DNA from 3 places in the Kitasatospora sp. NPDC001540 genome. Region 1 is predicted to be linked to each of the others. Evidence: riboswitches for the same ligand, from Rfam matches in the RefSeq annotation. Region 1 holds a riboswitch; each other region holds the start of a gene.
The links. A riboswitch is a leader RNA that binds a small molecule or an ion and turns the genes downstream of it on or off. The one in region 1 is predicted to bind cyclic di-AMP.
Positions count from the first base shown of each region.

Region 2: linked by a shared signal. The riboswitch ahead of ACFY00_RS27450 (transglycosylase family protein) and the one ahead of ACFY00_RS28670 (transglycosylase family protein) in region 1 are both predicted to bind cyclic di-AMP.
Region 3: linked by a shared signal. The riboswitch ahead of ACFY00_RS35195 (M23 family metallopeptidase) and the one ahead of ACFY00_RS28670 (transglycosylase family protein) in region 1 are both predicted to bind cyclic di-AMP.

Region 1 is NZ_JBIAVO010000030.1:79,288-89,636, forward strand. Features, by position in the region: gene ACFY00_RS28650 (glycoside hydrolase family 13 protein) at 1-713, shown strand, start outside; gene ACFY00_RS28655 (LacI family DNA-binding transcriptional regulator) at 739-1,764, shown strand; gene ACFY00_RS28660 (AMP-dependent synthetase/ligase) at 1,829-3,739, opposite strand; gene ACFY00_RS28665 (hypothetical protein) at 3,975-4,175, opposite strand; gene ACFY00_RS28670 (transglycosylase family protein) at 4,283-5,581, opposite strand; cyclic di-AMP (ydaO/yuaA leader) riboswitch at 5,566-5,735, opposite strand; gene ACFY00_RS28675 (hypothetical protein) at 6,182-8,317, shown strand; gene ACFY00_RS28680 (sirohydrochlorin chelatase) at 8,505-9,404, opposite strand; gene ACFY00_RS28685 (DUF397 domain-containing protein) at 9,753-9,995, shown strand; gene ACFY00_RS28690 (ATP-binding protein) at 10,210-10,349, opposite strand, start outside.
Region 2 is NZ_JBIAVO010000028.1:1,107-11,455, forward strand. Features, by position in the region: gene ACFY00_RS27445 (MFS transporter) at 1-963, opposite strand, end outside; cyclic di-AMP (ydaO/yuaA leader) riboswitch at 1,418-1,581, shown strand; gene ACFY00_RS27450 (transglycosylase family protein) at 1,585-2,841, shown strand; gene ACFY00_RS27455 (CapA family protein) at 2,879-4,051, opposite strand; gene ACFY00_RS27460 (diiron oxygenase) at 4,193-5,092, opposite strand; gene ACFY00_RS27465 (pseudouridine synthase) at 5,238-6,185, opposite strand; gene ACFY00_RS27470 (IS110 family transposase) at 6,709-7,947, shown strand; gene ACFY00_RS27475 (Imm21 family immunity protein) at 8,038-8,634, shown strand; gene ACFY00_RS27480 (SpoIIE family protein phosphatase) at 8,797-10,349, shown strand, end outside.
Region 3 is NZ_JBIAVO010000050.1:25,013-35,361, forward strand. Features, by position in the region: gene ACFY00_RS35165 (SpoIIE family protein phosphatase) at 1-1,201, opposite strand, end outside; gene ACFY00_RS35170 (hypothetical protein) at 1,368-1,592, opposite strand; gene ACFY00_RS35175 (hypothetical protein) at 1,755-1,934, opposite strand; gene ACFY00_RS35180 (TetR/AcrR family transcriptional regulator) at 1,981-2,559, opposite strand; gene ACFY00_RS35185 (alpha/beta fold hydrolase) at 2,559-3,413, opposite strand; gene ACFY00_RS35190 (YiaA/YiaB family inner membrane protein) at 3,573-3,863, opposite strand; cyclic di-AMP (ydaO/yuaA leader) riboswitch at 4,090-4,253, shown strand; gene ACFY00_RS35195 (M23 family metallopeptidase) at 4,264-5,082, shown strand; gene ACFY00_RS35200 (SDR family oxidoreductase) at 5,121-5,924, opposite strand; gene ACFY00_RS35205 (helix-turn-helix domain-containing protein) at 6,098-6,946, shown strand; gene ACFY00_RS35210 (DUF3995 domain-containing protein) at 6,868-7,401, opposite strand; gene ACFY00_RS35215 (hypothetical protein) at 7,516-8,328, opposite strand; gene ACFY00_RS35220 (GNAT family N-acetyltransferase) at 8,379-8,966, shown strand; gene ACFY00_RS35225 (sensor domain-containing protein) at 9,085-9,783, shown strand; gene ACFY00_RS35230 (class I SAM-dependent methyltransferase) at 9,892-10,349, shown strand, end outside.

The DNA.
Region 1 (10,349 bases):
ACTCGATGCGTCCGGTCGAGGCCCCCACCACCTGGGTGCTCTCCAACCACGACGTCACCCGGCACGCCACCCGCTTCGCCAACCCGCCGGGCCTGGGCACCCAGATCCGCACCCCCGGCGACCGCGCCCTCGGCCTGCGCCGGGCCCGCGCCGCCACCCTGCTGATGCTCGCGCTGCCCGGCTCCGCGTACATCTACCAGGGCGAGGAGCTCGGCCTGCCCGACGTCACCGACCTGCCCGACGAGGTCCGCCAGGACCCGTCCTTCTTCCGGCAGGCCGGCCAGGACGGCTACCGCGACGGCTGCCGCGTCCCGATCCCGTGGTCCGGCACCGAGGCCCCGTACGGCTTCGGTCCGAACGTCGGCGGCCCCAGCTGGCTGCCGCAGCCCGCCGAGTGGGCCGGGCTGTCGGTGGAGGTCCAGACCGGCGACCCGACCTCCACGCTGGAGCTCTACCGCTCCGCGCTCGCCGTCCGCCGCGCGCAGCCCGCGCTGGGCGCCGGCACCGACGTCGAGTGGCTGCCCGCCCCCGCGGGCGTGCTGGCCTTCCGGCGCGACGCGCCCGAAGGGTCGTTCGTGTGCACGGTGAACACCACCGGTGAGCCTGTTCGGATCCCCGCCCCCGGCCGTATGCTGCTCTCCTCCGCCGAGGCTGTCGAGACGGAGGACGGCGTCGAACTCCCGGCCGACAGCACCGCATGGTGGGCGGTCTGACGTGGTTGCAATAGGCTCTGGGATCGTGACTACGGCGCGACTCTCCGACATCGCGGCGCAGGCGGGGGTCAGCGAAGCCACCGTCAGCCGCGTACTCAACGGCAAAGCGGGCGTCTCCGCGACCACCAGGCAGACCGTGCTGGCCGCGCTCGACGTGCTCGGGTACGAACGGCCCACCCGGCTGCGCCAGCGCAGCGCCGGGCTGATCGGCCTGATCACCCCGGAGCTCAGCAACCCGATCTTCCCCGCCCTGGCCCAGGTCATCGAACAGGTGCTCAGCCGGCACGGCTACACGCCGGTGCTGTGCACCCAGACCCCCGGCGGCTCCACCGAGGACGAACTGGTGGAGATGCTGGTCGAACGCGGCGTGGCCGGCATCGTGTTCGTCTCCGGACTGCACGCCGACACCACCGCCGACCACGACCGGTACGCCAAACTCACCGGCCGACAGGTGCCGTTCGTGCTGATCAACGGCTACAGCGAGAAGATCGCCGCGCCGTTCATCTCCCCGGACGACCGGGCCGCCATGCAGATGGCCGTCCAGCACCTGGTCGAGCTCGGCCACGAGAAGATCGGCCTCGCGGTCGGCCAGAAGCGGTACGTGCCGGTGCTGCGCAAGATCGAGGGCTTCACCGCGGCCCTGCGGCAGCTCACCGGGCGCACCGCCGAACAGGCCGAGGAACTCGTCCACCACACCCTGTTCAGCGTCGAGGGCGGGCACGCCGCCGCCCAGGCGCTGCTCGACAAGGGGTGCACGGCGATCGTCTGCGGCTCCGACATGATGGCGCTCGGCGCGATCCGGGCGGTGCGCCAGCGCGGGCTGACGGTGCCGCAGGACGTCTCGGTGGTCGGCTTCGACGACTCGCCGTTGATAGCGTTCACCGAACCGCCGCTGACCACCGTCCGGCAGCCGGTCGAGGCGATGGCCACCGCCGCCGTCGACGCCCTGCTGGAGGAGGTCGGCGGCAACCCGGCCCAGCGCTCGGAGTTCATGTTCCAGCCCGAGCTGGTGATGCGCGGCTCGACCGGGTCGGGCCCGCGCAACGGCTGAGGAGCGGACTGCGGGTGTGCGGTGGCGCGGCCCCCGGGGGGTGTTCCTCCCGGGGGCCGTTCCGTCAGGCGTAGAGCTGTTCGACGTCGCGGCGGTAGGCGGTGCCGACGGCCTGGCGGCGCACCTTCAGCGAGGGGGTCAGCAGCCCGCGCTCCTCGGTGAAGTCGCCCGCCACCACCCGGGCCCGGCGGATCGACTCGGCGCGCGAGACCGTCGAGTTGACGCCGCGGACCGCCTCGGCGAGCGCCGCCAGCACCGCGGGGTGCGCGGGGACGGCGCTGGTGACCTCCACCCCGTCCGGGGCGGGTGCGGGTGCGGCGGGCGGGTCCGTGGCGAGGAAGCGCTCCACCGCCTCGGCGTCCAGGGTGAGCAGCGCCCCCACGTACGGGCGGCCGTTGCCGACCACCAGGGCCTGGCTGATCAGCGGGTGGCCGCGCAGCCGGTCCTCCAGCGGGCCGGGGGAGACGTTCTTGCCGCCGGAGGTCACCAGGACCTCCTTCTTGCGGCCGGTGATGGTCAGGTAGCCGTCCTCGTCCAGTCGGCCCAGGTCGCCGGTGGCGAACCAGTGCGGCCTGCGCGGCCGCGGCGCCCCCAACTCGTAGTAGCCGTCGAAGAGCTGACCGCCCGACAGCAGCACCTCGCCGTCCTCGGCGATCCGCACCGCACTGCCCGGCACCGGCTGCCCGACCGTGCCCGGACGCGGCCGCAGCGGCGGGTTCACCGTGGACGGGCCGCTGCTCTCGGTCAGCCCGTAGCCCTCGTGCACCAGCACGCCCGCGCCGGCGAAGAACAGCAGCAGCTCCGGGTCGATCGAGGAGCCGCCGCTGATCGCGTACCGCACCCGGCCGCCCATCGCCGCCCGCACCCGCCGGTACACCAGCGCGTCGTACAGGCCGTGCGCCAGCCGCAGCGCGAGCGGCACCGGGCGGCCGCCCGCCAGCGCCGCCAACTCGGCCCGGGCGTGGCGCACCGCCACCGCGGCCGCCCGGTCGAACACCCTCACCGCGCCCTTCGCCTGCGCCTCGGCCCGGCCCAACTGGTGGACCTTCTCGAACAGGTAGGGCACGCCGACCAGGAAGGTCGCGCCGAAGGAGGCCAGGTCCGGCCGCAGGTCGGCCGGTTTCAGGGACGGGCTGTGGCCGATCCGGACCCGCCCGTACACGCAGGTCACCTGGATCATCCGGCCCAGCACGTGCGCCAGCGGCAGGAACAGCAGGGTGCACGGCGCCCGGCCGGTGGCCTCCTCGAACACCGGCTCCAGCAGGGCGTGGCAGTTCGCCGCCTCGGTGAGGAAGTTGGCGTGGGTGAGCAGGCAGCCCTTGGGGCGGCCGGTGGTGCCCGAGGTGTAGATCAGCGTCGCCTCGTCCGCCGGGCGCAGGGCCCGGCGGCGGCGGGTCAGCTCCTCGGCGGGGACGGGGCGGCCGAGGGCGGTGAGTTCGTCGACGGCGTCCTCGTCCAGCCGCCACAGCGGGACCGTGCCGCCGGTGCGGGCGATCGCCACCGTCAGCACCTCGGCGGTCCCGGCGTCCTCCGCGATCGCCAGCACCGCCCCCGAGTCCCGGAGGATCCACTCCGCCTGCTCGACCGAGGAGGTCGGGTACACCGGCACCACGCACGCGCCGGCCGCCCAGGCGGCGAAGTCCAGCAGCGTCCACTCGTACCTGGTCCGCGACATCAGCGCGATCCGCGCGCCGGGGCCCACGCCGACCGCGACCAGGCCGCGGGCCACCGCGGCGACCTGCTCGGCGAACTCCCGGGCCGTCACGTCCCGCCAGGAGCCGTCCGGCCGGCGGCGCGACAGCACCGCCGCCTCCGGCGCGGCCTCCGCGTTGCGGAACGGGAGGTCGGCCAGGCTGCCGTCCTCGGGCGGCGGCACCAGGGGCGCGGAGCGGGCCTCGACGACCCGGCCGCCGGTGCGGAGCACCTCGACGGGCGGGCGGGGGGCGCGGGCGGCACGGGTGAGGGGGTGTGCCATGGCGAACTCCCTTGGGTGGGGTGGGGGTTCGCTCAGGGTAGGTACTCGCCGGTAAACTTACTAGACGGTAAGTTGCTTGACAGTGGCGGGAAGTGGCACCGGGTTCTGTTACTACGGCCCGAAGCAGCACGGACCTCCGATGGGTTCCGACCAGCAGCAGCTCGGACTCGCCGTTCCCCGAGCCCCTGATGGGGCTCTCTGATGGGGCTCCCTGGCGAGGCTCCCTGGTGGGGCGTCAGCCCTCTTCGGGGGTGGGGGGCTTGGGGAGGAGGCGTTCGCCGTCGCGGGTGCCGCCGGTGCGGGCGATGGTGCGGCGGTCGGTGGAGAGGTAGTCGCGGACGACCAGTTCCACCGCGTCCTGGGGGTTGGTGGCGCCGACGCGCATCATCACTTCCAGGGCCAGGTCCGCGTCCAGCGTGATCGTCACTTTCGCCATGGTGCTGCTCCCCGGTCGTCGAGCGTCGAGCCTTCTCGGGCCGAGGATAGGCCGCTGCCCCCGGGGTCGACCAGGGTCCCCGGGGGCAGCGGCGGTCGTGCTCGCGATCAGACGCGGCCCGCGAAGTCGGGGGCCCAGTTCGCGATGGTCTCGGTGCGGACGCCGGAGCGCGGGTTCGCGGCCTCGACGTACTTGCCGTCGCCCACGTACAGCGCGACGTGGTAGACGCCCGAGTTGGCACCGTTGTTGGACCAGAACAGCAGGTCGCCCGGCTGCAGGCTGTCCAGCGAGACGCGGGTCGAGTAGTCCGCCTGGTCGGCGGCGACGCGCGGCAGGCTGATGCCGGCCTGGCGGAAGGCGGCCTGGGTCAGGCCCGAGCAGTCCCAGCCGCCGTTGCCGGTGCCGCCGTAGACGTACGCCTGGCCGACCTTGGACAGCGCGAAGTCGATCGCCGCGGCCTTGGAGCCGGTCGCCTTGGTGGCGGCGGTCGCGGTGGTGGCGGTGGTGGTCGCGGCCTTCGCGGTGCTGGTGGTCGCGGTGCTCGCGGTGCCGGTCGAGGACTTGGCGGCGGAGCGGCCGTTCTTCCAGGACGAGCCCTTGTACGAGGACGAGGACGAGGCCGAGGAGGAGGACTTGGCGGCCGGGGCAGACTGCTGCGCGGTGCTGCTGCCGCCGCCCAGCGAGAGCTGCTGACCCGGGTAGATCACGTCCGGGCCCTCGGTGAGGACAGAGCGGTTCAGGTCGTACAGCTTCTGCCAGCCGCCGTCCACGTGCTGGCTCTGCGCGATCGCGGACAGCCAGTCGCCCGCCACGACGGTGTAGGTGCCGCCGGCCTGCTGCTGGGTGCCCTGCTCGGCCTGCGGCTGGGCCTGGGTCTGGGCCTGCTGCGACTTGCCCTGCGACCAGGAGTGCTGGGACCAGCCCGTGCTGCCGTCGCTCTGGGGCTGGGCCTGGGGCTGGGTCTGGGCCTTGGGCTGCGACTGGGTGGAGGTGGAGGTGGAGGTGTCGACCTGGGGGGCGCCGCCGCCCTTGGTCAGACCGGCCTGGATGGAGCAGACGGGCCAGGCGCCGGGGCCCTGGGAGGCGAGCACCTTCTCGGCGATCGCGATCTGCTGGTCCTTGGTGGCGAGGTCGGCGCGCGAGGCGTACGCGGTGCCGCCGAACTCGGCCCAGGTGGAGGAGGTGAACTGCAGGCCACCGTAGAAGCCGTTGCCGGTGTTGATGGACCAGTTGCCGCTGGACTCGCACTGGGCGACCTTGTCCCAGGTGGCGACCGTGGCGGCGGAGGCGGTGCCGGTGGTCAGGCAGGGGATGCTGAGACCGATGCCGACGACGCCGGTGGTGGCGATCAGACGGCGGGCTCGCTTGGCGCTGATGGGCAGCATGAAGAAGCGTTCCTCTCCCACGCCTGCGAGGTGAGCTGTCGGATTCGGGCTGGAGTTGCCCGGCCGCGCGCACCGCGTGGTGCGCCCGGCTTCACCCCAAGCCCCGTACGGCCTCTCGGCCGCCCGGGGCGACTTACCTGGTTCCCCCGCCCCTGCCGTGGTGCGTTGTGCATGAGCCGGCCCACCCGGTGGCAGGACTCGGCGTCCCGGGTGAGCTGGGTCCGTGTGTCCACGAACGTGGGCAGGAGATTAAGCGGACTTAAGGGGAATTCGCAAATGCCTGTGATCGCCGTCACTCCGTTCGGAATTCGCGATCAAGGGATATTCGGCGAACTTCCCGGGCTGCGGCGGAGTCTGGCCGCGCGTCAGGCGGTAGGTGATCTTGCGCCCCTTTTGATGCATTATGCCGCTCTGTGGGTGGATATTCGGCTTATGCGGGGTCTTGGGAGAGGGTGTTTGTGCCCTTTTCCCGTTTCGTCCGGCCCGCCCGGGGTGGTCGAACGGATGACTGACGGTACGTCAGAATGCTTAAGGAAAAGGGAAGATGCCGCTTTCCGGCGACCGTTCCGCCTATGCTGCCCCCGACGACTCGGGGTCCCGGACCCCGGAAGGGCGGCCGAGGTGGAACAGCAGCGCGAGGGCGGGCAGCAGCCGGGACGGCACCGGCGGCCGCTGGTCGGTCGGCGCAGGATGCTGACCTGGCTGGCGGTCGGGACGGTGACGGCGGTCGGCGGGGGAACGGTCCTGCGGCAGTCGCTGGCCGGGGCCGACGAGCCGGCCGCCCGGCCCGCACCGGGCGGCGGCACCCCGTCGGGCCACCAGCACGGCACCGGCGCCCCGCCGTCCGCCTCCGGCCGCCCGCAGCAACCCGCCCCGCCGCCCCCGCCGGTCGACCAGGGCGGCCGCAAGTGGTCGGACGCCAAGGGCTGGGGCGGCAAGCCGCCCGGCCCCGGCAGCGCGGTGCGGATCACCGACAAGGTGGTGCTGGACACCGACGCGCGGGTCGGCTCGCTGCTGGTGGAGAAGAGCGGCTCGCTGGTGTTCGCCGCCGACCGGTCGCTGACCCTGTCCAGCACCGGGAACGTCGAGGTGCGCGGCGTCCTGGCGCTGGCCCCCGACGGCGCGCACACCCACACCCTGCGCTTCCCCGAGGTCGACGAGCGCCGCTTCGCCGGGGGCGGCATGACGGTCGTCGACACCGACACCGGTCTGTGGGTCACCGGCCAGGGCTACCTGCGCCTGGACGGCGCCCCCCGCACCGCCTGGGTGCGCGCCGCCACCGCGCTGGGCCCCGGCGACACCGTGATCAAGCTGGCCGCCGCGCCCGCGGGCTGGCAGCCCGGCGACGAACTGGCCGTCACCCCCACCGCGCCGCCCGACACCGACGGCTTCTCCACCTCGTACGACCTGGTGACCGTCAAGCAGGTGGACGGCGCCACCGTCACGCTGACCGGCCCGCTGCAGCACGCCCACCCGCGGGTGGCGATCGGGGGCGGGGCGAGCTTCGGCGCCGAGGTGCTCAACCTCAGCCGCAACGTCCGGGTCGAGGGCACCGAGAGCGGGCGGGCGCACGTCCACCTCACCTCCAGCCGCCCGGCCGACGTCCGGCACGCCGCGCTGCGCTGGCTCGGGCCGCGGGCGAACGGCAAGGACAGCTGGAACGGGAAGCCCGTGACCGAACCGGTGCTCGGCCGGTACGGGCTGCACTTCCACATGCTGCTGGACACCTCGCGCGGCACCGTGGTCGAGGGCGTGGTCGTCCGCGACACCGGCAGCCACGCCTTCGTGCCGCACGCCAGCCACGGCATCACCTTCCGCGGCTGCATCTCCCACGACACCTGGGAGGACGCGTACTGGTGGGACGGGCCGATCGACACCCGCACCCCGCAGGGCCCCTCCGACGACATCGCCTACGAGGGCTGCGTCGCCTCCCGCACCGTCTACGAGCCCAACCCGCGCGGCTACCGGCTCACCGGGTTCAGCCTCGGCGCCGGGACGGGCTCCTCGGCCCGGGACTGCGTGGCCGTCGGCGTCCAGGGCGCCACCGGTGCGTCCGGCTACGAGTGGCCGGAGACCAGCGAGGGCGTCTGGACCTTCGAACGCTGCCTGGCGCACAACAACCTGGAGAACGGCGTCTTCGTCTGGCTCAACGCCGAGCACCACCACACCGTCACCCAGTACGCGGCCTACCACAACGGCGGCTGGGGCATCGAGCACGGCGCCTACCTGAACGACTTCGACTACACCGCCTCCGTGCTGTACGGCAATGCCGCGGGCGGCATCGCCGTGCACGCGCTCGGCCGCGACAAGGGCACCGTCTTCGACGGGCTGCTGATCGACGCCGCCGGGCAGTCCGACTACGCGGTCAGCACCCTCAAGCACCAGCTCGCGGGCGAGCCCGTCACCCTCAGCCGCAGCCGACTGACCGGCTACCGCAAGGCCGGGGTCGCGTTCCGGGCCACCGACGACGGCCGGCCCGACGACATCGCCGTGCTGGACTGCGAGTTCGGCGGCGCCAAGGGCAGCGAGCTGTGGCTCGACCCGGAGGCGCCCGAGCCGAAGCAGATCCTGTTCCGCCCGGCCGGGAAGGCGCAGACCGTCTCGCTCAGCAAGGGCGGGAGCCAGGGCCTGGCGGGCACGCCGTGGAACGCGGCGACCGCCCCCGCCGAGGCGCCCGTCCCGCCGCGGGCGGTCGCGCTGCCCGCGCTCGCCTTCACCGACAGCGCGCCGAAGACCGGGCGGGTCACCGCGGGCTGAGGGCCGGGGGCGCGGCGGGTGGGCGCGGGCTGAGGGCTGAGGGCTGAGGGCTGGGGCGCGGCAGGTGGGCCCGGGTTGAGCGGGCCGCCGTGGGGCGGGCCGCCGTGGGGCGGGCCGTCGGAGAAAAGCGCGACGGGCAGGAGCGCGCCGATTCGCTGCTCCTGCCCGTCGCGGTCCTCGGTCGGCGTCAGCGCGCCGCGTGCGCCCCCGTAGTGGTGCGCTGCTGCTCGGCGGCCGCCTCGGCGGCCTCCAACTGCTCCTGGGTGGGCTCGGGGAGCGCCGCCAGGTAGGCGGAGGCGATCAGCTGGCCGACCGTCGGGTACGCGCCGATCGGGGCGGCGCTCGCGCAGCCGGTCTCCTCGGCGGCGGTGGCCAGCAGCTCGGGGTCGGCCTCCGGGCCGATCACCAGCGGGGCCAGCGCGGGGCGCTCGGAGCCGGTGGCCTTCAGGTGCGCCACGGCCGCGGCGACCGAGCCCGGCACGTCCAGCGCGGCCGGGATCACGGGCACCGCCAGCCGGGAGGCCAGCAGGACGCCGGTGATGCCCGCCGAGGCGGCCGCCTCCTCGCCGCCGACCGTGGTCAGCACCACGCCGTCGGCGGCGGTGGCGATGGCGAACAGCCGGGCGCGGTCGGCGCGGGCCAGCCCGGCCTCGGACAGCCGCACGTGCACGGCCTCGGCCAGCAGCGGGTGCGGGCCCAGCGGGTCCAGCACCTGGGCGCCGGACTCGGCGGCCAGCTTGTGCAGTTCGGGCAGGAAGTCGTGCGGCCCGGGAACCAGCGGGAGGACCACCGGCGCGGGCTGCCCCGCCGCGGCGGCCGCCGCCAGCAGGTCGGCCACCGTCGGCGCGTCCTCACCGCCCAGGTAGGCCGCCGTCACCTCGATGCCCGACTGCTCGGTGCGAACGATGGACAGCAGCTCCTCGACGACCGGACGACTGTCCGGTCCGGCAACAGCCGGGATCGCCAGCACCAGGGCGGGCGAACCGGCCATGATCTCGGGGCGCTCGGGACGGCGGTGGCGCCCCCGCGCACGGGAGCCTGGCGTACGGACGGGCAGTGGCGCGCCCGGGATGGCTGCGGTGCTCATGGGGCAGATCGTAGGACATGACCCCACGCGCGTTGCAGTCGGATGCCGACAGCGGTCGGCTTTCCGCCAGGAAGTGACGGTCATCACAGTGCGAATCGTGACTGCCTGTGAGTCGCGTGGTAGGAGGTGTTGATCAACAACGCGCTGACGGCTGTGTGCGGACGGTCATGGAGTGACTGGCGTTTCGCCCGGCTGTGTCCGCTTACGCACCGTCAATTGCGCTGCTGTGAAGGGTTGGTGACGGCATCGGCACGGTCCTCTGCACGGGAGATTTCCCATGCTGATGCACGTGCAGGCGAGCTATCATCACGTCAAGTGAGGCATTCGCCAGGCTCTGGGGAGAAAACAATGCGTGAGGCGTACAACGGCATGGCGGCGACTGACCTGGACGGGGTGGTCTGGCAGAAGAGCCGTCACAGCAACTCGAAGGGCAACTGCGTGGAGTTCGCCGCGCTGCCGAACGGCGACGTGGCGATGCGCAACTCGCGCTTCCCGGACGGGCCGGCGCTCGTCTACACCCGGGCCGAGATCACCGCGATGCTGCTCGGCGTCAAGGACGGCGAGTTCGACCACCTGGGAGGCAATCCCTGAGGGCGCGCCAACCGCCATCCGTCCGGGCCGTCGTGGGGTCATCCCGCGACGGCCTTCGTGCTGTCGGCGGCGGACCGGTCGACTGGCGCACCATCAGGATCGTTGTCGGCGGCGTGAGTTGGTCCCGGCGGCGCTTTCCGGACGGATCCGGGAGCGCCGGGCCGGGCGGACGGGGCAGGTGGGCCGGGTCGGGCAGGGCGGCGGCGGTCGCGGGTCAGGCGGAGCGGCGGTGGCGGCCGGAGTTCGACAGCTGCGCCGGGCCCGGGGCGGCCGTGCGCGCGTCGAACAGCGCCCAGACCACCTTGCCCGCGCCGGCCAGCGGGTGCCAGCCCCAGGAGCGGGAGAAGGAGTCGA
Region 2 (10,349 bases), on a different contig from region 1:
CCCGATGATCAGCGCCTGGCAGGAGGCGACCGCCAGCGCCACGGCCGCGACCGCCATCGGGCGGGCCGGTTTCAGGCGGTAGGCGCACACGTCTCCCACGATCGAGCCGAGGCCGAACGCGATGACCACCACGGTCCACGCACCGGCCCCGCCCCATTCGCGCTCCGCCAGCACCGGCCCGAGCACGAACACCGAGGGCAGCACCACCACGTGGTAGACCGCCAGCGCCAGCATCCCCGCCCAGACCCACGTCCGGCTGCGCACCTGCTGCCAGCCGACCCGGAGCTCGGCCAGGAACCCGAGCCGCGCACCTCGCTCCGCCCCGCCACCGGCGCCGTCCACCACGTCGGCCGCCGGGCCACTGACCGCCGGGCCGCCGACCGCGCCCAGCCGAGCCAACACGGCCGCACTGACCGCGAAACTCGCGGCGTCCATCGCCAGTGCCCCGCCCGGGCCGACCGCGGCGATCAGCAGGCCGGCCAGCGCGGGCCCGACCACCAGGCTGCTCGACTGCACGAACCCGCGCAGTGCGTTCGCCTCGCGCAGTCGGTCGGCGGGGACGAGCAGGGGCAGCAGCCCGGTGGAGGCGGGCAGGAAGAAGGCGTCGGCGACACCGAACAGCGCCATCAGCAACGCCAGCACCCCGACCCGGGCGGTACCGGTGAACAGCAGCACCGCGACGGCCGCCTGCACGGCGCACCGCACCAGGTCGGAGGCCAGCATGATCCGCTGTCTCGGCAGTCTGTCCGCCCAGACTCCCCCGGCCAGCGTGAACACCAGCAGCGGGAGCAGCCCGGCGGCCGTGACCAGCCCGACGTCGGCCGCCGAGCCCCCGATCGACAGCACCGCGAAGGGCAGCGCCACGAACGACACCCGGTCGCCCAGGACCGACAGCGCCTGGCCGACGAACAGCCGGGCGAACTGGCGCTCGACACGGAGCACTTCAGGAATCACGACACCCACGGGACCTCCTCGACGAACCCGGCGACTCGGCTGACGCAGCGAGCAGGGCGATCGTAGGAAGGCCCCCGGCCCCCTGTCGCGTGATTTATCCGCAACGCCACCAATGCCCCTTTTCCGTCGAACTCCCGTCAGCAGAAGGGGACTTGACTCCGACCTCCCACCTCACGGCCGAACCCGGGCGCGGGCCTTCCCTCTTGCCCTCCCTCCCAATCCCACCGATCGGCCAGACTTCTCCAGCCGATCCGCCGACCCCTCCCTCCGTCTGACGGACGTCCACCTCCGCCCGAAGCGCCGTCAACAGGTCGCCCACGCACCAGGCGGCAACCGGCGTGACGAGGACGTGATCCTGGCGCGACGCGCTTGTGATTGCCACGTTCGAGTGAATAGGCTCCTCCCAGCCCGCACCGCCGGGCCCCGCGCGCGAATACGCCGAACCCCGTCCGCCGCGCTGTCGGGTCGACCACCACCACCCTTGGACGGGGGCGGGGGAACCACGATTGTTGCCGTTCCCCACGGCTAGGGGTGAAGCCGTCCGCGCCGGGTGACCGGGGCGTGGCGGCCGGGCCTCCTCCCGGTCCGAACCCGACAGCTCACCTCGCAGGCGTGCGGAGAGGATCCTGCATGCTCTTCACGGGTTCGGGACGTCACCGCCGGCAGGGCCCGGCGGAGAAGGCCGCCGAGCGCGCGATCGCGGCGGCCGGCGTGGCCGGCGTCGGCATCGCCCTGCCGCTGCTCGCCGCGACCGGCGCACACGCCGCTCCCAGCGCGGTCTGGGACCGGGTCGCCGACTGCGAGAGCGGAGGGAACTGGGCCTCCAACCCGGGCAACGGCCTCTACGGCGGCCTGCAGATCAACGCCCAGCGCTGGACCGACTACGGCGGCACCCAGTACGCCCCGCTGCCGAACGGGGCCACCCGCAGCCAGCAGATCGCCGTGGCCGAGCGCATCCTGGCCACCGAGGGCCCCTCGCCCTGGTCCGCCTGCGCGGACGACGCGGGCCTGAACACCGCCACCGCACCGGGCGTCGTCGACGACAACGACTCCGCGGACGAGACGGGTTCGCTGCGCGGCGCCCGCGGCGTCGCAGCGGTCAACGCCGCCCCGGACGGCAGCACCGTCCCGGCCGGGAACGCCGCACCGGTCTTCTCCGGCCTGCCCGGCTACGACCCGGTCTCCCACGTGTACTGGTACGAGAAGAACGGTGCCTGGTTCTGGACCAGCCACCAGAGCCTGTACGAGCGCTACATGCAGCTGGCCCACCCCCACCCCCAGCCGCAGCCGAGCACCCCCGCCCCGGACGCCCAGGCCACGCCGACCCTCCCGCCGACCGCCCCCGGCGTCCCGCTGCTGCCCGCCGACCCGAGCGCCACGCCCAGCCCGAGCACCCCCGCCGACGGCGGCAACGCCAATGGCAGCGGCGACGGCACCTCGAACGGGAACAACGGGAACGGCAACGGAGACGGGAGCAACCCCGGAAACGGGAACGGGAACGGAAGCGGTCTGATCCCCACCCTCCCGGTCATCCCCTCCCCCAGTCCGTCGGCCGACCCCGGCACCGGCACCGGCACCACCCCCGAGGCCACCCCCAGCGGCACCACGGCGCCCCCCACCGCGGGCGCGTCCACCGCTCCGGCGACCTCGGCGGCCTCGGCAGCCCCCGCGACCCCGACCCCGGCCGCCCCAGCAGCCCCGGCACCGGCCGCAACCGCCGCCCCGTCCGCGCAGGCGTACACCGTCAACCCCGGTGACACGCTGGCCGCGATCGCCCGCGAGCACGCCGTGGGCGGCGGCTGGTCCGAGCTCTACAAGTCGAACCAGCAGGTGGTCGGCGAGAACCCGGACCTGATCCGCCCCGGTCAGGTGCTGGACCTGGGCTGACCCCCGCTCCGCCGGTGCGCGCCCGGCTGAGCCGCCGTCACTTCGGGACGGCGGCCAGCCCGGTGCAGCCGCGCAGGCCGTCGCGGCGCTGCTGGGCGGCCTTCGCGGCGCTGCCGGTCTGCGGGACGGGCACGCCGCGGCCGTCGATGTGGGCGGGGGTGAAGTCCTCGCCGGTGACGCGGCCGTCCGCGGTGACGGTGAGCGTGGTGACGCCGGTCTCGTCGGAGGCGGTGTAGTTCGAGGTGCCGTACCAGAGGAAGTTGCCGAAGCCGTACGACACGTAGGTCTTCCCGAGCATGCCCGCGCCGAGCATGGTGTGGGCGTGGGTGCCGACCACGGCGGTCGCTCCGGCGTCGGCGAGCTCCTTGGCGAGGCCGGTCTGCGCGCGGGTCGGGCAGGCCACGCCCTCGTCGCCCCAGTGCAGGTAGACCAGGACCACGGGCGCCTGCGCCTTCGCCGCGGCGACGGCGCGCAGCAGCGCGTTCTCGTCGAGGGCGGAGGCGATGCCGGGCTTGTGGGCGCCGGCCCGCCACTTCTGGTTGGTGATCTCGTTGACCTGGCTGGCCGCCAGGACGGCGACCTTCACGCCGCGCACGGTGGTGACGTACGGGGCGTACGCCTCCTCGGCGTCCTTGCCGATGCCGATCACCGGTATCGGGGAGGCGGCCTTGGCGGCGAGGGTGTCGGCAAGGCCGTCGGGGCCGAAGTCGACGGCGTGGTTGTTGGCCTGGGAGACCACGTCGACGCCCGCGTCCTTGAGCGCGTCGAGCGCCTTGGGCGTCGTGCGGAAGGTGTAGGTCTTGGGCTCGGCCTTGCCCCGGCCGGTGATCGCGGTCTCCAGGTTGAGCACCGCGAGGTCGGCGGCGGACAGCGTGCCGGAGATCGGGCCGAGGGCGGTGTCGGCCTTGGCGGCGCCGAGCCGGGAGGCGGTGCGCCCCTCGAAGTGGACGTCTCCGGCGAACGCCACCGTGATGCTGCCGCCCGTACCGGTGCCCGCCGGAGCGCCGCCCTCCGACGCCCCGGGGGCCGGTCCGGTGGGCGCGGCGGTCGCGGCGCCCGTGGGTTCGGGTGTGCCGGAGGCCGGGGCGGCGGTGGCCGCGCCGCTGGCGGCCCGGTCCGCGGAGGGCTCCGGTCCGCCGCATCCGGCGACGGTGCTGAGCAGCAGGACGGTGGCGGCGGCAGCGGCTGTGCCGGCCGTGGCGCGGTGCATGAACGGACCCCCCGGTGGTTCGGTGACGACGCACTTTATCCGCGTCGTTCGAACACCGGAAGCCCACACCGACACCGAATGATCACGATCCGGGAACCGGACCGGACGGCTCCGCCCCCGCGGCACCCCGGGGGCGCCCGCTCAGGCCACCACTCCGGCGGCGCGCAGCAGCCAGCGGTTGGTCCGGCCGACCAGCCCGGCCCGGTCGAGCACGGAGACGACCTTCTGCGCCATCTCGACCTTGGTGGCCCGCCAGCGCGGGTTGGCGCGGGCCGCGGCCTTGCCGACCTTGGGGTCGATGCCGACGGCGGCGTAGAGCCGGGGGTGGATCAGCGCGGTGGTGGCGTAGTAGACGATCAGTCCGATGAACAGCTGCTCGTACCGGCGACGTACCGGGCCGAGGCGCTTGCGGACGAGCTCCTCGCGGGCGTAACTGATGTGCCGGGCCTCCTCGATGACGTGGATCCGGGAGACCTGGCGGGTGAGCGGCTGGAGGGTCTCGTCGTTCATCACCTCGCGCTGGAAGGCGTCCAGGATCTCCTCGACGTACATGGTGCCGCCGAAGGTCTGGCTGTGGGTGGAGATCGCCTTGAACAGCCGGCCGAGGTTGTGGGCGACGAACCCGGCGCCGTACGCGGGGACGCCCATCTTGGCGATCATGCGGGCGAACATGATCGAGTGCCGGCACTCGTCGGCGATCTCGGTGAGCGCGTACTGGACGTGGTTGCTGGTCGGGTCCCGGTCGAAGGCGTGGCGCAGCAGCATCTGCATGAGGATCTCCTCGAACCAGATGCCGACGCTGGCGATGGAGGCGACCTCGTGCTTGGAGAGTTCGATCCGCTGCTCCTCGCTCATCCGCTCCCAGAGGTCGGTGCCGTAGAGGGAGAGGTGGCGGGGCGGGCAGTAGTAGGCGCCGGGGACGGGGTCGGCGTCCCAGTCGACGTCCGTGAGGGGGTTGAACGAGAGCTTCGCGGAGGAGGCGAGCAGGCGTTCGGCGGTGCGCTCCCGGTCGGGGGCGGTGCGGGCAGGGTGGGGCGACATGCCGGCTCCTTCGCGGTGGGGGCGGAGAGGGTGGAGTGGTGGCCCTGCCGTGAAGGTAGAAGTTATTAGACTTTCCGTCAATACAGCACGCGCGAAGCGGCCCCGACCGGCGCCTGACGGTCCGCCTGCCCCGTGCTCCCCGGCCCTACCAGCCCGCCGGGTCCTGCCAGGCCGCCAGCACCCGGCCGCTGGTGAAGCGCCGCCGCCGTCCGTCCACCGGGTCGGTGAACTCCAGCGAGCGCGCCAGCAGTTGCAGCGGGCGCCGGTAGTCCTCGGGGTCGCCCTCGCCCAGCACCTCGGGGTAGAGCGGGTCGCCCAGGATCGGCAGGCCCAGCCCGTTCATGTGCACCCGCAGCTGGTGGGTGCGCCCGGTGCGCGGGGCGAGGCGGTAGCGGCCCAGGCCGTCGCGGGCCTCGGCCAGTTCGATCCGGCTCTCCGCGTTGGGCTCGCCGGACTCCTCGTACGCGTCGAGCCGGCCGCGGTCCTTGCGGATCCGGCTGCGCACCACGGCGGGCAGCCGGGCCGCCGCGCCCTCCTCGTACCGGGCGATCGCCTCGTACTCCTTGACGGCCTCGCGGCGCTCGAACAGGCCCTGGTAGGCGCCGCGGAGCGCGGGGTCGGCGACGAACAGCACCACGCCCGCGGTGAGCCGGTCCAGGCGGTGGGCGGGGCTGAGCCGGGGCAGGCCGAGGTCGCGGCGCAGCCGGGCGAGGGCGGTCTCGGTGGCGTGGCTGCCGCGCGGGGTGGTGGCGAGGAAGTGCGGCTTGTCGGCGACCACGATGCGCTCGTCGCGGTGCAGGACCTCGACCGGGAAGGGCACCACGGGCTCGGGCGGTCCGGGTTCGCGGTGGAACCAGACGTGGCCGCCGGGCTCGTAGGGCGCGTCGGCGGCGACCGGGCCGTCGGCGGCGACGAACTCGCCGGCCGCGAGCATCGCGGCGATCCGCCCGTCCCCGGCGGCGGCGCCGTAGCGCTCCTCCAGGTAGGCGCGCACCGTCGGCCAGGCGCCCTCCAGCGGCAGTCTGACGTGTACGGGGTCGATGCCGTCGCGTTGCGGCAGCGGGCTGACGGGGGCGGGTTTCCTACGCACCACCGCGCGCCACCGGGGGGTTCGTCCGACGGGTGTCCATCCGGTCCACCCTAATTCCTTCTTAGCGGATGGCGGGAACCCGGGGTTGCCACCAGTCCGCTCGAACGTTGGGGCGTGATGCCTGGGTCCACCCGGACCGTTGAGGTCTCCCGCTAGAGCGGCACACGGCCCCGGCGCTCGTTGCAGTGGTGGTCGTGTGGACATCGGATGGACGCCTAGATAGCACCTGGCTTCGCGGCCTTGCCCCAGAGCGGCGGTGTCCGGCGTCTGCGTGACCACCACCGTCAACACCTCGTACTTGATCACTCGTTGGTGTTGGTGGTGCGAGCCCGCCGCACGGTGACCTCTCGATCTACCCGAGCTGCTCAAGCGCTCGCAACAGACCGAGGCCCGCGCGGCGCGCTGGTGCCACGAACGGCTAGTGAGGTGGCGGACCGACCAGACGGTCGAGTCCTGGAATTAGGTCGCTGCGTGGCCCCGCATGCGCTCGTAACCAGCGCAGACACCGCGTCCCGGGGAGTTAGAGTTGATCTATTGCGGCATTGACTGGGCTGAGAAAACGCACGACGTCGCCCTGGTCGACGACACTGGCCAGTTGCTGGCCAAACGGCACATCACCGACGACTTGGCCGGCTACGAGATCCTCCTGGGCCTGCTTGCCGAGTACGGCGACACCAAAGAGTGCCCGATCCCGGTTGCGATCGAGACGTCTCGCGGCCTGCTGGTCGCTGTCCTTCGGACTGGCCGACGGCAGGTGTTCGCGATCAACCCGATGGCTGCCGCCCGCTATCGCGACCGGCACGCCGTCTCCCGCAAGAAATCTGATCCCGGTGACGCCCTTGTACTGGCGAACATCCTGCGCACTGACATGCACGCCCACCGGCCCCTGCCCAACGACAGTGACCTGGCCCGCGCGATCGCCGTTCTCGCCCGGGCCCAGCAGGACGCAGTCTGGAACCGGCAGCAGATGGCGAACCAGCTACGCTCGCTGCTGCGGGAGTACTACCCCGCTGCCCTGGACGCCTTCGCCAAGTGGGACAACGGCCTGTGCCGCCCGGAGGCCCGCGAGTTGCTCAGGCTCGCTCCCACCCCGACCCAGGCCGCCCGCCTGACCCGCCCCCAGATCACTGCGGCCCTCAAGCGGGTCGGCCGCAAACGCGGTATCGAGGCGGAAACGGAACGGCTACGCGAGGTGTTCCGCGCCGACTGGGCCCACCAAGCCGCTCCGGTCGAAGAGGCGCTCGGCCAGCAGATGCTCGCCCTCCTCGGCCAGCTCACGGCCGCCTGCACGGCGGCCGACGATCTCGCCCATGCGGTGGAGGATGCCTTCCCTCAACACCCGGACGCCGAGATCATCCTCAGCTTCCCAGGCCTGGGCACCCAGCTCGGCGCCCGGGTTCTCGCCGAGATCGGCGACGACCGCGCACGCTTCGCCGACGCCCGCGGTCTCAAGGCATACGCTGGCGCGTCCCCCATCACCCGGGCCTCTGGCAAGAAGTCCAGCATCACCCGCAGATGGGTGAAGAACGACCGACTCAACCACGCCGGCTACCTATGGGCCTTCTCCGCGATTACCGCCTCACCCGGCGCCAAAGCCCACTACCGCCACCGCCGGGACGACGCCGGTGACTGGCACGCGGCCGCCCAGCGAAACCTGTTCAACCGCATGCTCGGCCAGCTCTACCACTGCCTCAAAAACCGCAAGTTGTTCGACGAGCTCATCGCCTTCCCTACCGCGCAGGAGCCCGCTGCGGCAGCGGCGTAGACGATTGGGTGAACCGACACCCCACCTCGCCCTGAGGAGTGAACGACCCCCGCCTCCCTGTCTGTCACAGGCCAGCGGCACACTGCGGGCATGAGCGATACCCCGAACCCTGCCCGTCTGAGACTCGAACTGACCTGGGTCGGGTCTATGGGCGGCCCACTGATCGTCGTCCCGGTGTCCGCACTGCACAATTGGGGTGGCTGCACCGAGGACGGCATGATCCTCGGCAACACCGACCAGCAGGACGACTACGATCGGGCCTGCGCGGTCGCGGACTACGCCGGGGTGATCAGCCTGCGCGGAACCGACTCCGCGACCGCTCTCGTGCTGGGCGATACGCCCGACAGCACCTGCTACCTGCCCGAACACCGGGCCTTCATGCGATGGCTCGCGGCCGACTCCGATACCGAGCTGCTGGCAGCCGCCGAGATCGTACTGAGCGACCCGGCGACGCAGTGGGAGGAGTGCGGCGTCTGGGAGACCGACGGCCCCGCAGTCCTCATGGACTCGGCCGAGGCTGGCAAGGACCTCGGAGTGCCCTACCCGAACGGCAGAGGATTGCCGGACGAAGCCCCGGTCCCCGTCCCTGCAGGGCGCTGGAGAGTCCGCGCGTTCCACCAGCGGGCCAGCGAGGGCGCCTGGGTCGGTGTGGTTCAGCTCCATCCAGAAGCCGAACCCACTCGTTAGCAACCGTGCCTTGGGCATTCGAACAGCGAGTTCCACCCGCGCCCAGTCTTGACTCCTTGGCGCCGTGAGGTGTCTAGCGGCAGGTCACCCGTCTGGGCGCGGGCGGCCCGCCGTGCGACGATGGCAGGGCGGTGACCACCCTCCGGAACGGCAGGTGGCCAGATGGACACCGACAGACAGCGCACAGCACCCCGGACCCGCACCACCTCCCCGCTCGCGGCAGGTGGCGCGTCGGTACCGGACGGTCTGCTCGCGATCCCGGTGGCCACGGCGCTGATCGCGGCGGACGGCCGGATCCTGCACTGGAGCCCGGACGCGGAGGCCCTGCTCGGCTTCCCGACGGACCTGGCGGTGGGCACGCGCGCGGCGGACATCCTGGTCGGCCCGGAGCGGCGCCCGGAGGCGCTGGAGCTGTTCGCCCGGATCCTGAGCGGCCGCCCCTGGGCCGGGGTCTACCCGGTGCGGCACCGGGACGGGCACCTGGTGCAGCTCGACTTCCGGACGTACCCGGTGCTGGACCGCAGCGGCTCGCCGATGGTGCTGGCGGTGGCGTCCGACGTCAGCGAGGTGCAACGGCTGGCGGCGGACCTGGCGCTGCTGAACGGGTTCTTCACGCAGTCGCCGGTCGGCATGGGCGTGCTCGACACCGACCTGCGCTTCGTCCGGCTGAACGAGGCGCTGGCCCGGATCAACGGGCTGCCGGTGGCGCAGCACCTGGGACGGCGGCTGACCGAGCTGCTGCCGGGGATCGACGGCCGGACGGCCGAGGCCACCATGCGCCGCGTGATGGCCGACGGCCGCCCGCTGGTGGACCTGCGCACGCACGGCCGGACGGCGGCCGACCCGGAGCGCGAGCACGCCTGGTCGGTGTCGACCTTCCGGCTGGAGCAGCCGGACGGCACGGTGCTGGGGGTGAGCACCACGGTCGTGGACATCACCGACCGCTTCGAGGCGGAGACCGTCGCCGAGGCCGCCCAGCAGCGGCTGGCGCTGCTGAACGAGGCCTCCACCCGGATCGGCACCACGCTGGACCTGGCCACCACGGCCCGGGAGCTGGCCGAGACCGCCGCCCCGATCCTGGCCGACACCGTGGTGGTGGAGGTGCTGGACGGCCTGGTGCGGGGCGAACCGCCCGCGCTGCCGGACCGCAGGGACCGGTCCGCGGTGCTGCGCAGGCTGGCGTTCCACACCGTGCCGGGCAGCGGGATGACCCCGATCGCACCGGTCGGTTCGGTGCAGCGGCTGCACCCGAGCACGCCGTACGCGTGGGCGCTGTCGCACGGGCGTCCGGTGCTGGTGCCGCGCACCGACGGCGCGGCGATGAGCTGGTTCGCGGACGACCCGGTGCGCGGCGGGGCGATCCGGGCCCAGGGGGTGCTCTCGCTGATGGTGGTGCCGCTGATCGCGCGCGGCGCGGCGATCGGCACCGCGACGTTCTTCCGCTCCCGGAACACGGCGCCGTACGGGCAGGCCGACCTGGCGCTGGCCGGCGAGCTGGCGGCGCGGGCGGCGGTCTCGATCGACAACGCGCTGCTGTACACCCGGGAGCGGGACGCCGCCGAGCAGCGGCAGCGGGCGCTGGAGGCCGCGGAGGCCGCCCAGCAGCGGCTGGCGCTGCTGAACGAGGCCTCCACCCGGATCGGCACCACGCTGGACCTGTCGATCACCGCGCAGGAGCTGGTGGACGTGGTGATCCCGCGGTTCGCGGACTTCGT
Region 3 (10,349 bases), on a different contig from region 1:
GGGCCAGCGCGTGCTCCATCACCCCGCCCGCCAGCTCGTGCAACCGGTTCAGCGCGGCCCGGTGCGGGCCGCCGAACACCGCCGGGGAGACCGGCATCAGCCGGCCCTCGTCCACCAGGTCCAGCACCACGTCGGCCGCGCCCAGCGCCGGGCGGGCCACGTCGGTCAGCGCCGTGGTCACCTCGCGCACCGTCACCGCCCGGGACAGCGCCCGGGTCAGCGCCAGCAGCAGCGTGGAGCGCGCCCCCGCCGCCGCGGCCGCCGCGGAACCGCCGGTCGGGCCGGGCCGCCACTCCCGCCCGGTCAGCAGCCCCGCCGTCCGCACCGGCCGCCGGTGCACGTCCAGCATCACCTCGCCCGCCTCGTCCACCTGCCGGGGCGAACCGTCCGGCCGCACCACCCGGTACGAGATCCGGTACGGGCCGCCGGTCGCCAGCGCCTCGGCCAGCGCGGCCTGCACGTCCGGCAGGTCCTCCGGGTGCACCACCTCCGCCAGGTCCGGCGCCTGGCCGGTCGCCCCCGGCGGCGGCAGACCCACCACCCGGTACGCCTGCGCGTCCCACAGCGTCTCGCCGGTCACCAAGTCCCGCTCGAACGCCCCGGCGCCCGCCGAGCGCACCGCCAGCGACAGCAACTGGCCGTCGGGAGAGGGGAGTTCCGTCTGCGGACCGTCCGCGGCCGGGTCGGCCGCGTGCACGTGGTCCAGCAGGTGGGCGAGCCGGTGCGCAGCCACGTCGGCGAAGGTCTCCAGCAGTTCGACGTCCCGTGGTGGGACGGCCCCGCGGTGGGCCAGCGCCACCGCCAGCGAACCCACCGGACTCCCGTCCACCACCAGCGGCAGCACCGCCAGCGCGACCAGGCCGGTGCCCAGGCCCGCCGCCGTGTTCGGGTAGTCCGCGCTGGTCTGCTGCGGGCTCAGCAGCACCGGCTCCCGCCGCCGCAGCGCCAGCGCCGCGGGCAGGTCGCTCTCCGGGTCGACCACCCCGTACTTGCGGTGCGCCCACTCGGGCAGCTCGTGCGAGGCGATCAGCCGCAGCGTCCCGCCGTCCAGCAGGTAGAGCGCCGAGCCCTCGCCGGTGATCCAGGCCGGGCCCTCGGTCAGCAGCGCCGCCAGCAGCCCGGCCGCGCTCGACGCCCGCAGCAGCGCCCGCACGCACCGCAGTTCGGTACGGCTGGCACGGCGCGGAGAGCTCTGGTCCATGGGAAGCGCCCGGCCCTTCCGGTCGACGTGCCAGTGCTGACCATCTTATGGACGCACCGGGCGACCGGGCGCTTTCGCGACACGTGGGGAATCCGCGACATTTCCGACACCCTGTCAGTGGCGCCGGGGTCGGGGACGGGGTCGTCGGAGCTGGGAGCGGAGGCGGCTACTGGCCGTCGACCTCGCCGTAGCCGCGCTGCGGGCGCGCCTCGACCGGCCGCAGCGAGCGCAGCCCGCGCACCACCGCGACCCCGCGCAGCAGCGTCGCGCCCCAGCCCTCGCCCCGCGGGGCGGTCGCCGGGCGCGAGGAGCCGGGCGCTCCGTCCGGTGCCGTCCGGGGAGCCGGGATCAGTCCCGTGCCGGGCTCGATGTGCTGAGTCGCCTGCGGCATGTCGCTGATCCTCCGTGCTTGTCGGCCACACCCGTGGAAGGTCTCCACGCGGTATGACTTCCCGACCGAAGGACAGTGTTACGCACCAGTGGTGTCGAAATGGTGGGGACGAGGTTGCGAAACGGTGTGGACGGCGCCCGACCGGCGCGTTCGCCCCGCGGCTCAGGCCCCCGGCTGCTGTTCGGCCACGGTCTGCGCGAAGTCCTCGTCCAGCGCCGCGTCCGGGGCGGAGACGGCGTCCTTGAGCGGGCCGAGCCCGCGGTGGTGCTCCGGCGCGGCGTGCGCGCTGGGAGCGGTGAGGGAGGCGACCACGCCGACGGCGAGCGAGGCAAAGGCGAGCATGCTGCGCTTCTTCATACCGTGGAGAACGCGGCACCGCCCCGGGAGGTCACGGCCCTTCCGCGCCCGGCCAGTTGGCCAGTCCCTCGACCAGCACCCCGGTCAGCCGCTCCAGCGTGACGTCCGTCCCCTCGGCGAGCTGGAACGCCCCCGCCGTGGTCAACGAGGCGTACCCGTGGGCCGCCGCCCGCAGCGTCCGCACCGCGTGCACCGCCTCCGAGCCCGCCAGCCCGTAGCCGCGCAGCACCGCGAACAGCACCCCCACCAGCCGCTCGGCGGCCGCGACCAGCTCCGGGTCCGGGTCCGGCGCCTGCGGCAGCGCCGCGTACCGCCGCGGGTGCCGCAGGGCGTACGAGGCGTACGCGGCGAGCAGGGCGCGGACCGCGCCGTCCCGGGAGTGGCCGAGGACGGCGGCGGCCAGGTGGTCGGCCAGCTCCCCGGTGGTGCGGACGGCGACCAGGCGGCGCAGTTCGGGCAGGCCGCCCGCCACGTGCTTGTACAGCGAGGGGGTGGCGACCCCGGCCTTGGCGGCGACGGCGGACAGGGTCAGCGCCTCGGCGCCGCGTTCGTCGATCAGGTCGAGGGCGTGGTCCACCACGGCGGCGGTGGAGAGTCCGGCGCGGGGCATCAGCGGGCGACCCCGTCGTTCGGTGCGTGCACGGGCAGTTCGGCCAGGAAGGGCAGCAGGGCGTCGGCGACGGCCTGCGGGCGGCCGGCCATCGGGTAGTGGCCGGCGCCCTCGACCATCACCTTGCGGCCGCGCAGCGCGGCGGCCTGCCGGTCGGCGACCAGGCCGGGGTCCGGGAAGTCGGGGTCCTTGCTGCCCATCAGCACCAGCGCGGGCACGTCGACGCTCTCGCACCAGCCGACCGGGGCGGAGTCGCCCTTCAGGTAGTCGCGCAGGGCCGCCCTGCGGGCGGGCTCGCGGAGCATCCGCGCGAGGTCGGCCCGGTAGGCCTCGAAGTCGGCGGGCCGGGCGTCGGCCGGGTAGTAGAACTTCTGCATCGAGCCCCACAGGCCCGGGAAGGCGGTGACCAGCGGGGCGGCCAGGCCGAACAGCGCCTTCTGGAAGGCGTTCAGCGGCAGGTTCTCGATGAAGGCGTCGACCAGCACCACCCCGCCGGTCCGTTCGGGGGCGAGCGCGGCGGCCCGGACCACGGTGGCGCCGGTGTACGAGCTGCCGACCAGGACGGCACCGCGCAGGTCCAGGTGGGCCAGCAGGGCGACCAGGTCCTCGGCGATCGCGGCGGGGGAGTGGTCGGTGAAGCCGGTCGAGGACTCGCCCATGCCGCGCAGGTCCATGGTGACCACCCGGTGCCCGGCGGCGGACAGCAGCGGGGCGAGGTGGCGGTAGACGGTGCGCTTGTCGAGCATGCCGGGCAGCAGGACGACCGGGACGCCGGAGCCGGGGGTGTCGTCGTAGGCGATCCGGCCGCCGGTGACGTCGAGGTACTGGGTGGTGGTGCCGAGGGTGCTGTTCATCGCGGGCCTCCTGGGCGGGCGTCGTCCGGCGCTCCGGGCTCCCCTGCCCGGCTGCTGCCGATAGCCATAAAGCTAAGGCTAATAGCCTTAGCCGTCAAGCCCCGGCCCGCCGGGGGCGGTCGGCCCGTCCGGCCCGTCCGGCCCGCCCCGGACGCCCGCTCAGATCCCGTCCACCTTGAACGGGTCGTGCTCGGAGAGCAGCTTCTCCAGCCGGGCCTGGTCGACCCGACTGGTGATCGCGCCCTCCTCCTGGCGGTCGCGGATCACCTTGGCCAGCGTGAACGCGGAGGTGATCTCGTAGAGCAGGCCGACGGCGAGGAAGGCGCGCATCCAGGCGCTGACCGGCAGGTAGGCGATCCCGAGGGCCAGGGCGACCGTGGCGAACGCGAAGGACGCGACGGCCTGCAGGAAGTAGGCGGAGGTGGTGCGGTGCGGCACGGAGGCTGTCATGGGCCCAGGGTCCCGCCGGGTCGCGGCCCGGTCGTGAGTACGGATACTCAACCGCTCCGTCACGTTCCGTCGTGGCCGGATCCGAGCGGCTTGGCGAACCGTCACAAATCGCCCATAGGGCGTCAGGAAAGTTTCACTGCACCTCGGAAGGCGCTTGGAATCATGGGGTCCATAGGATTAACGTTTGATAACGCAGCGCGGTCGGCAACGCCGTAACCATGCGGCACCGTGCGCCACGCCTAATCCACCGGACCCGCCCCCCGCGGCAGGTCCAGGAGCCGGGGAACCACGTTCCACCGGGGTGAATCGGGACGGCCCTGGGCCCGACCGTAGGAGACCTTCCACCTCCGAACCCGTCAGCTAACCCGGTCGGCGGCAGGGAAGGAAGGAGCGCGCCCCCGTGGCGTCGACCTACACCGAGAGCACCGTCGGGACCCAGTTGCTCGACCACCCGGTCGAGGCCGAGCCCCTCCGGCACCGGCTGCCCCGCCAGGCCCGCGCCGGCGCCCCCCTGCTGGGCGTCACCGCGATGACCGCCGCGCTCGGCGCCACCGGCCTCGCCGCCGCCCCCGCCCGGGCCGCCGCCCCGGTTCCGGCCCCGGCCCCCGTCACCGCCGCCGACGCGGCCCCCGACGGGCAGCACGCCGCCGACCCCGGGCTCGCCCTGGCCGCCCGCATCCTGCAGCAGGCCGACGGGCAGCGCACCGCCACCGAGGAGTCCGCCCGGCTCGCCGCCGCGCAGGAGGCCGAGGCCAAGCACGCCGACCGCCGGGCCGAGAGCACCACCGAGGCCGTCGAGACCGTCGGGGGCGCCGCCGACCGCTCCGCGCCCGCCCTGCCGGTGGCCGACTACCGGCTGGCCGAGCAGTACGCCCCGGCCGGCGCGCACTGGGCCCTCCTGCACACCGGGCTGGACTTCGCGGCCCGCACCGGCACCCCCGTCACCGCCGTCACCGGCGGCACCGTCACCGCGGCGGGCTGGTCCGGCACCCACGGCTACCGCGTCGTCCAGACCCTCCCCGACGGCACCGAGGTCTGGTACTGCCACCTCTCCCGGATCGTCACCGCCTCCGGCCCGGTCGCCCCCGGCACCGTCCTCGGCGCGGTCGGCAGCACCGGCAGCGCCACCACCCCGCACCTCCACCTGGAGGTCCGCCCGGTGGGCGGCGCCCCCGTCGACCCGCTGCCCTGGCTCCACCGCCTCGGCCTCCGGCCGTAACCCGCCGGCCCGCCGGGAGGGACGGGGCCGCGGCGGCCTCAGCTCGCCTGGCCGGTCGGCATGACGGTGACCTGCTGGAGGTTGACCCGCGGCGGCAGGGCGGCCAGGAAGCCGACCGTCCGGGCGATGTCGCCGGGGACGAGCCACTCCATCGTCTCCCTGGACCCGGCCAGCCAGTCGAGCGCGCCCTGGTCGGTCACGTGGTCCTGCAGCTCCGTCCCGACGATGCCGGGCTCGATCGTCGAGACGCGGACGTGCTTCGCGCCCAGCTCAGCCCGCAGGTGGCGCGAGAGGTGGGTGACGTAGGCCTTGGTCGCGGAGTAGACGGCGAAGGTCGGGAAGATGTTCTGCGCCGCGATCGACGAGGTGTTGACCAGGTCGGCGACGCCGCGCTCGGCCGCGGCCGCGACCAGCTGCGGGGTGAACGCCCCGATGACGTTCATCAGACCGGAGACGTTGAGGTCGATCTGCCGCTGCCACTGGTCCACGGCCAGCTCCTCGACCGGCGCCGGGAGCATCACCCCCGCGTTGTTGAACAGCAGGTCGGCGCCGCCGAGTTCGGCGGCGACCCGGTCGGCGGCCGCCCGCACCGCGGCCCGGTCGGTGACGTCCGCGGCGATCGCCACGGCGGTGCCGCCGGCCCGCTCGATCCGGGCGGCCAGTTCGGCCAGCCGATCGGCGCGGCGGGCCAGCAGGACGACGCGGGCGCCGAGCCCGGCGAGTTCCTCGGCGGTGGCCTCGCCGATGCCGCTGGAGGCGCCGGTGACCACGGCGGTGCGACCGGCCAGGGGCAGCGGGACGGGAGCGGATGCGGTGTGGGTGGATGCGGTGTGCGTGGACATGGTGCGCCTTCCTTGCAGGACACGGGAGTTGCGGCACCGGAGGTTCCGGCCGCTGTTCCAGCACACCAGCTCGGCGGCCCCGCGGACGGCCCGCAGCGGACCCTGCGCCGACTGGTACCGCCAGGGCCACCCAGGGCCCGCCGGAACGCCCCCGCAGCCCGCACACTTGGTCCATGGAACGCAGCAGGGAAATCGCCGACTTCCTCCGCACCCGGCGCGCCGCGATCGCCCCGGAACAGTCCGGGCTGCCCGCGGACGGCCGCGCGCGGCGGGTGCCCGGCCTGCGCCGCGACGAGGTGGCCCGGCTGGCCGGCGTCAGCACCGAGTACTACACCCGCCTCGAACAGGGCCGGGCCGGACGCCCGTCCACCGAGGTGGTCCAGGCGCTGGCCCGCGCCCTGCGGCTCGACCCCTCGGAGCGCGAGCACCTCGCCGACCTGCTGCTCCCCGCCGAGCACGCGGCCCGCCGCGCCCCGGAACGGCCGCAACGGGTCAGGCCGGGGCTGCACCTGATGCTGGAGACCCTCGCGCACGTCCCGGCGTTCGTCATCGGCCGGCGCACCGACGTCCTGGCCGCCAACCGGCTGGCCCGGGAGGTCCTCGTCGACTTCGACGCGCTCCCGGCCACCCGCCGCAACCTGGCCCGCTACTACCTGCTCGACCCGCAGGCCCGCGAGCGGGTCGGCGACTGGGCGACGATCGCCGCCGAGACCGTGGCCATGCTCCGGCTGGAGGCCGGCCGACACCCCGACGACCGCAGGCTCGCCGAACTGATCGGCGAACTCACCCTGCGCTGCCCGGAGTTCCCCACCTGGTGGAACGACCACCGGGTGCTCCGCCGCACCCACGGCGCCAAGCACTACGTCCACCCCCTGGTGGGCGACCTGCACTTCTCCTACGAGTCCTTCCAGGCCCCCGGCGACCCGGACCAGACGCTGTGCGTCTACTCCGTGGAACCCGGCTCCCCCACCGCCGACGCCCTGCGCCTGCTGGCCGGCTGGACCGCCCCGGCCGCCACCTGACGGCGCCGCGGCATCCTGCGGCCGAACGCGGCCAGCGCGAACAGCAGGCCGCCCGCGAGGAAGAACGGCTCGTACAGGAGGGTCGCGAAGCGGGCCATCGCGTCCAGGTCGGCGGCCGACCTCCGGCCGAGGGCCAGGGCCGTCCAGTCCGGCACCGACGGGGCGGCGTGGACGATCAGCAGCAGGGCGGTGGCCCGGGCGGCGAGCAGCAGGCGGCGCCGCGGTATTCGGGCGCCCCACGGGCGGACCAGGGCCAGGGCCAGCGCGGCCGCCGCCGCGCACAGCGGCACCGCCGCGACGTCGACGACCAGCAGCGGGGTGTTGTCCCGGACGGACAGCCCGTCGGGCAGGCCGACCCGGCCGCCCAGCAGCCAGTACAGGTGCACCAGCGCGAACAGGGCGGACCAGGCCGCGGCGGCGCGGGCGGCGAGGACGGGCAGCGGCGATCGGGTCATGGTGCAAGCCTGCCCCGGCGCACGGCTCCGAGGATCCTCCGTACGGCCACGGTTGACGGTCCGTCAGGACGACCCCCGGGTCGTCCGATCGGACGACCCCACCCCCGGGGACCCTCAGTACTCCTCGGGGGCCAGCTCCGGGAACTCCTCCAGGAGCAGCCGCGGCAGCCCCGGGACGGTCCACTCCCCGCACAGGTCGATCGCGGCCTGTGCCACCGCCTCCTCGAACTCCTCGAAGCCGCCGGCGAGTTCGGCGGGCATCGGCAGCCCGCGGGCGGACCGCTCGGCCAGGTTGCGGTAGCTGCGCCGCATCAGGCCCTGCTCCAGCAGCCGCCGCGCCCCGTCCGTGGAGACCCCGACCAGCAGCGGCCGCCCCGGCTGGTCCCAGTTGCCGTCCCCGTCCAGGCCCGGCACCCGGTCGAAGGCGGCGTGCCGCTCCTCCTCGGGCCGCTCGCGGAACGCCGCCAGCCACTCCCGGACCAGGTCGAGGTCGTCGCCCGGCACCCCGTCCGCGCGCAACAGCAGCGCGTACAGCCGGGGCCAGGTCACCAGGTCGGCGCGGCGCAGCAGGGAGAGCAGCACCTCGCCCTGCCAGTCGGCCTCGGCGCGGAGCTTCTCGGCGCGCTTGGCGTTCAGCCGCCGGGCGGCCCGCTGCCACGCGATCAGCAGCCGCACCGCCGCGGGGTAGGCCGCCGGGTCGCCGTCCGGCTGGACGTACAGGTGCAGCTGCTCGTACAGCAGGTGCTCCAGCACGGGGGAGGACAGCTCGGGCAGGCCGTCGTGCAGCCGGGCCCCGCCCAGCTCCAGCAGCGTCAGCACCGTCCGCACCGCCGGTTCGGGCACCGGGTCGTGGCCCTCCGCCACCGCCCAGTCCAGCAGGTCGGCGGCGCGGGTGCGGGGCAGCAGGTGCAGGTCTTCGTCGTCCACCCCGGTACGGTAGCCGGTCCCCGGACGGCCGCCCGGTAGGGTCGTCGGCCATGGAGACCCTCCGGCTCGTCGGCCCCCGGCTCACCCTGCGGGAGTACCGGCACACCCCGGAGGAGGTGGCCGCCCTGCACGCCGTGCACGGCGACCCCGAGGCCGTCCGCCACCTCCCGTTCGGCGTCCGGGACTTCGAGGACTGCGCGGACCAGCTCGAGCTGTACCTCGAAGCCGCCGAGGAGGACCCCCGCACGCACTACCGGCTGGCCGTCGACGACCCCGCGGGCGACCCGATCGGGCAGGCCGCCCTCACCCGCGAGGGCGGGCACGCCGCCTGGCTCGGCTGCGTCCTGCGCCGCGACACCTGGGGCCGCGGCCACGCCGCCGAGGTGACCGCGCTGTTGTGCGGGTTCGGCTTCGGGGCGCTGGGCCTGCACCGGCTGGCGGCCCGCTGCGACCCCGCCAACGCCGCCTCGGTCAAGGTCCTGACCAGGGCCGGGTTCCGCTACGAGGGCCGGATCCGGGCCGAGTCGCACCGGGACGGCGCCTGGCACGACGCGCTCCAGTACTCGCTGCTCGCCCCCGAGTGGACCGGCCCGCCGTGGGCGGCGGGGGAGCGGGCTCCAGGACGGGAGGGGGGTTAACCCCACCCCGAAGTCGGCGGCAGGCTCCATTACGCCGACCCGGTCGGGACGGGCAGATTGGTACCCGTGCCCGGCACCGCCGACCGGCGGCGCCGCCCGACCAACCGAAGGACCGCGGATGTCCACCGCTGCGTACCCCGCCTCCGACCTCGGCGGCCACCACGACCGGCCCGGGTTCTGGCGCGCCCCGTTCTCCCCGCAGACCTTCCGGGAGTTCGGCTACGCGCTCACCGGCCTGCCGATGGCCGTGCTCGGCTTCTGCCTGGTCATCCCGCTGTTCAGCGCCGGGCTCGGCCTCGTCGTCACCGCCCTCGGCCTGCCCGTCCTCGCCCTGCTGCTGGCCGTCGCCCGCGGCCTCGGCGCCGCCGAGCGGCTGCGGATCCGCGCCCTGTTCGGCGAGGAGCTGCCCGCCCCGCGGGAGCTGACCGTCCGCCGGGAGGGCGTGTGGGGCCGGATCACCGCCCGGCTGGCCGACCCGGCCGGCTGGAAGGCCGTCCTGCACCAGGTCGTCATGTTTCCCTGGGCGATCGTCAGTTTCGCCGTCTCCGTCACCTTCTTCGTCCTCGGCTGGTCGCTCGCCCTGTTCCCGCTCTACCAGTGGGTCTTCAGCCGCTACACCTCCTGGGACGGCTACCGGGTCGCCGACTGGACCGGTTCGGACGGCGTCCACCACGTCTACGAGATCAACTCGGTCCCGCAGATCGCCGGCGTCTGCCTGCTCGGCCTGGTCATCCTCTTCCTCACCCCCCAGCTGATCCGCGGCCTCACCGGCGTCAACCGCTTCGCCGCCCGCGCCCTGCTCTCCGCCGAGGACTGAACCCGCTCCGCGCCCGACGGCGCCGGACGTGCGACACCCCCGGGCCCGTGGTCGGATGACCACGGGCCCGGGCCGCACCCCGGGCCCGCCGAACGTCCGGAGGCCCGCATGCACCCCACCGCCCCGCCCCGGCCCCAGGCCGCCCCGCCGGTCCTGGTCACCTCCCGGCCGCTCGACGAGTACTGCGCCTCCTTCGGCCTCACCCGCGCCCAGCTCGGTCACCTGTCCGGTCCCGTCCTCGACTGCCCCGGCGGCGCCGCCGCCCTCGCCGCCGAGGCCCGCGCCCTCGGCTGCGAGGTGCTCGCCGCCGACCCCGGCTACGCGCTCGGCCCGGACCGCCTCGCCGCGCTCGCCGCCGACGGCCGCGCCGTGATGGCCGACGCGATCCGGCGCGACCCCCGCCGCCACCTGCCCGCCGACCGCAGGCACCGCCCCGAGAAGTACCTGCGCAGCTGGGACCGCGCCCGCCACCTGTTCGCCGCCGACGCCACCGCCCACCCCGAGCGCTACGTCGCCGCCGCGCTGCCCCGGCTCCCGTTCGCCGACGGCACCTTCGCGCTCACCCT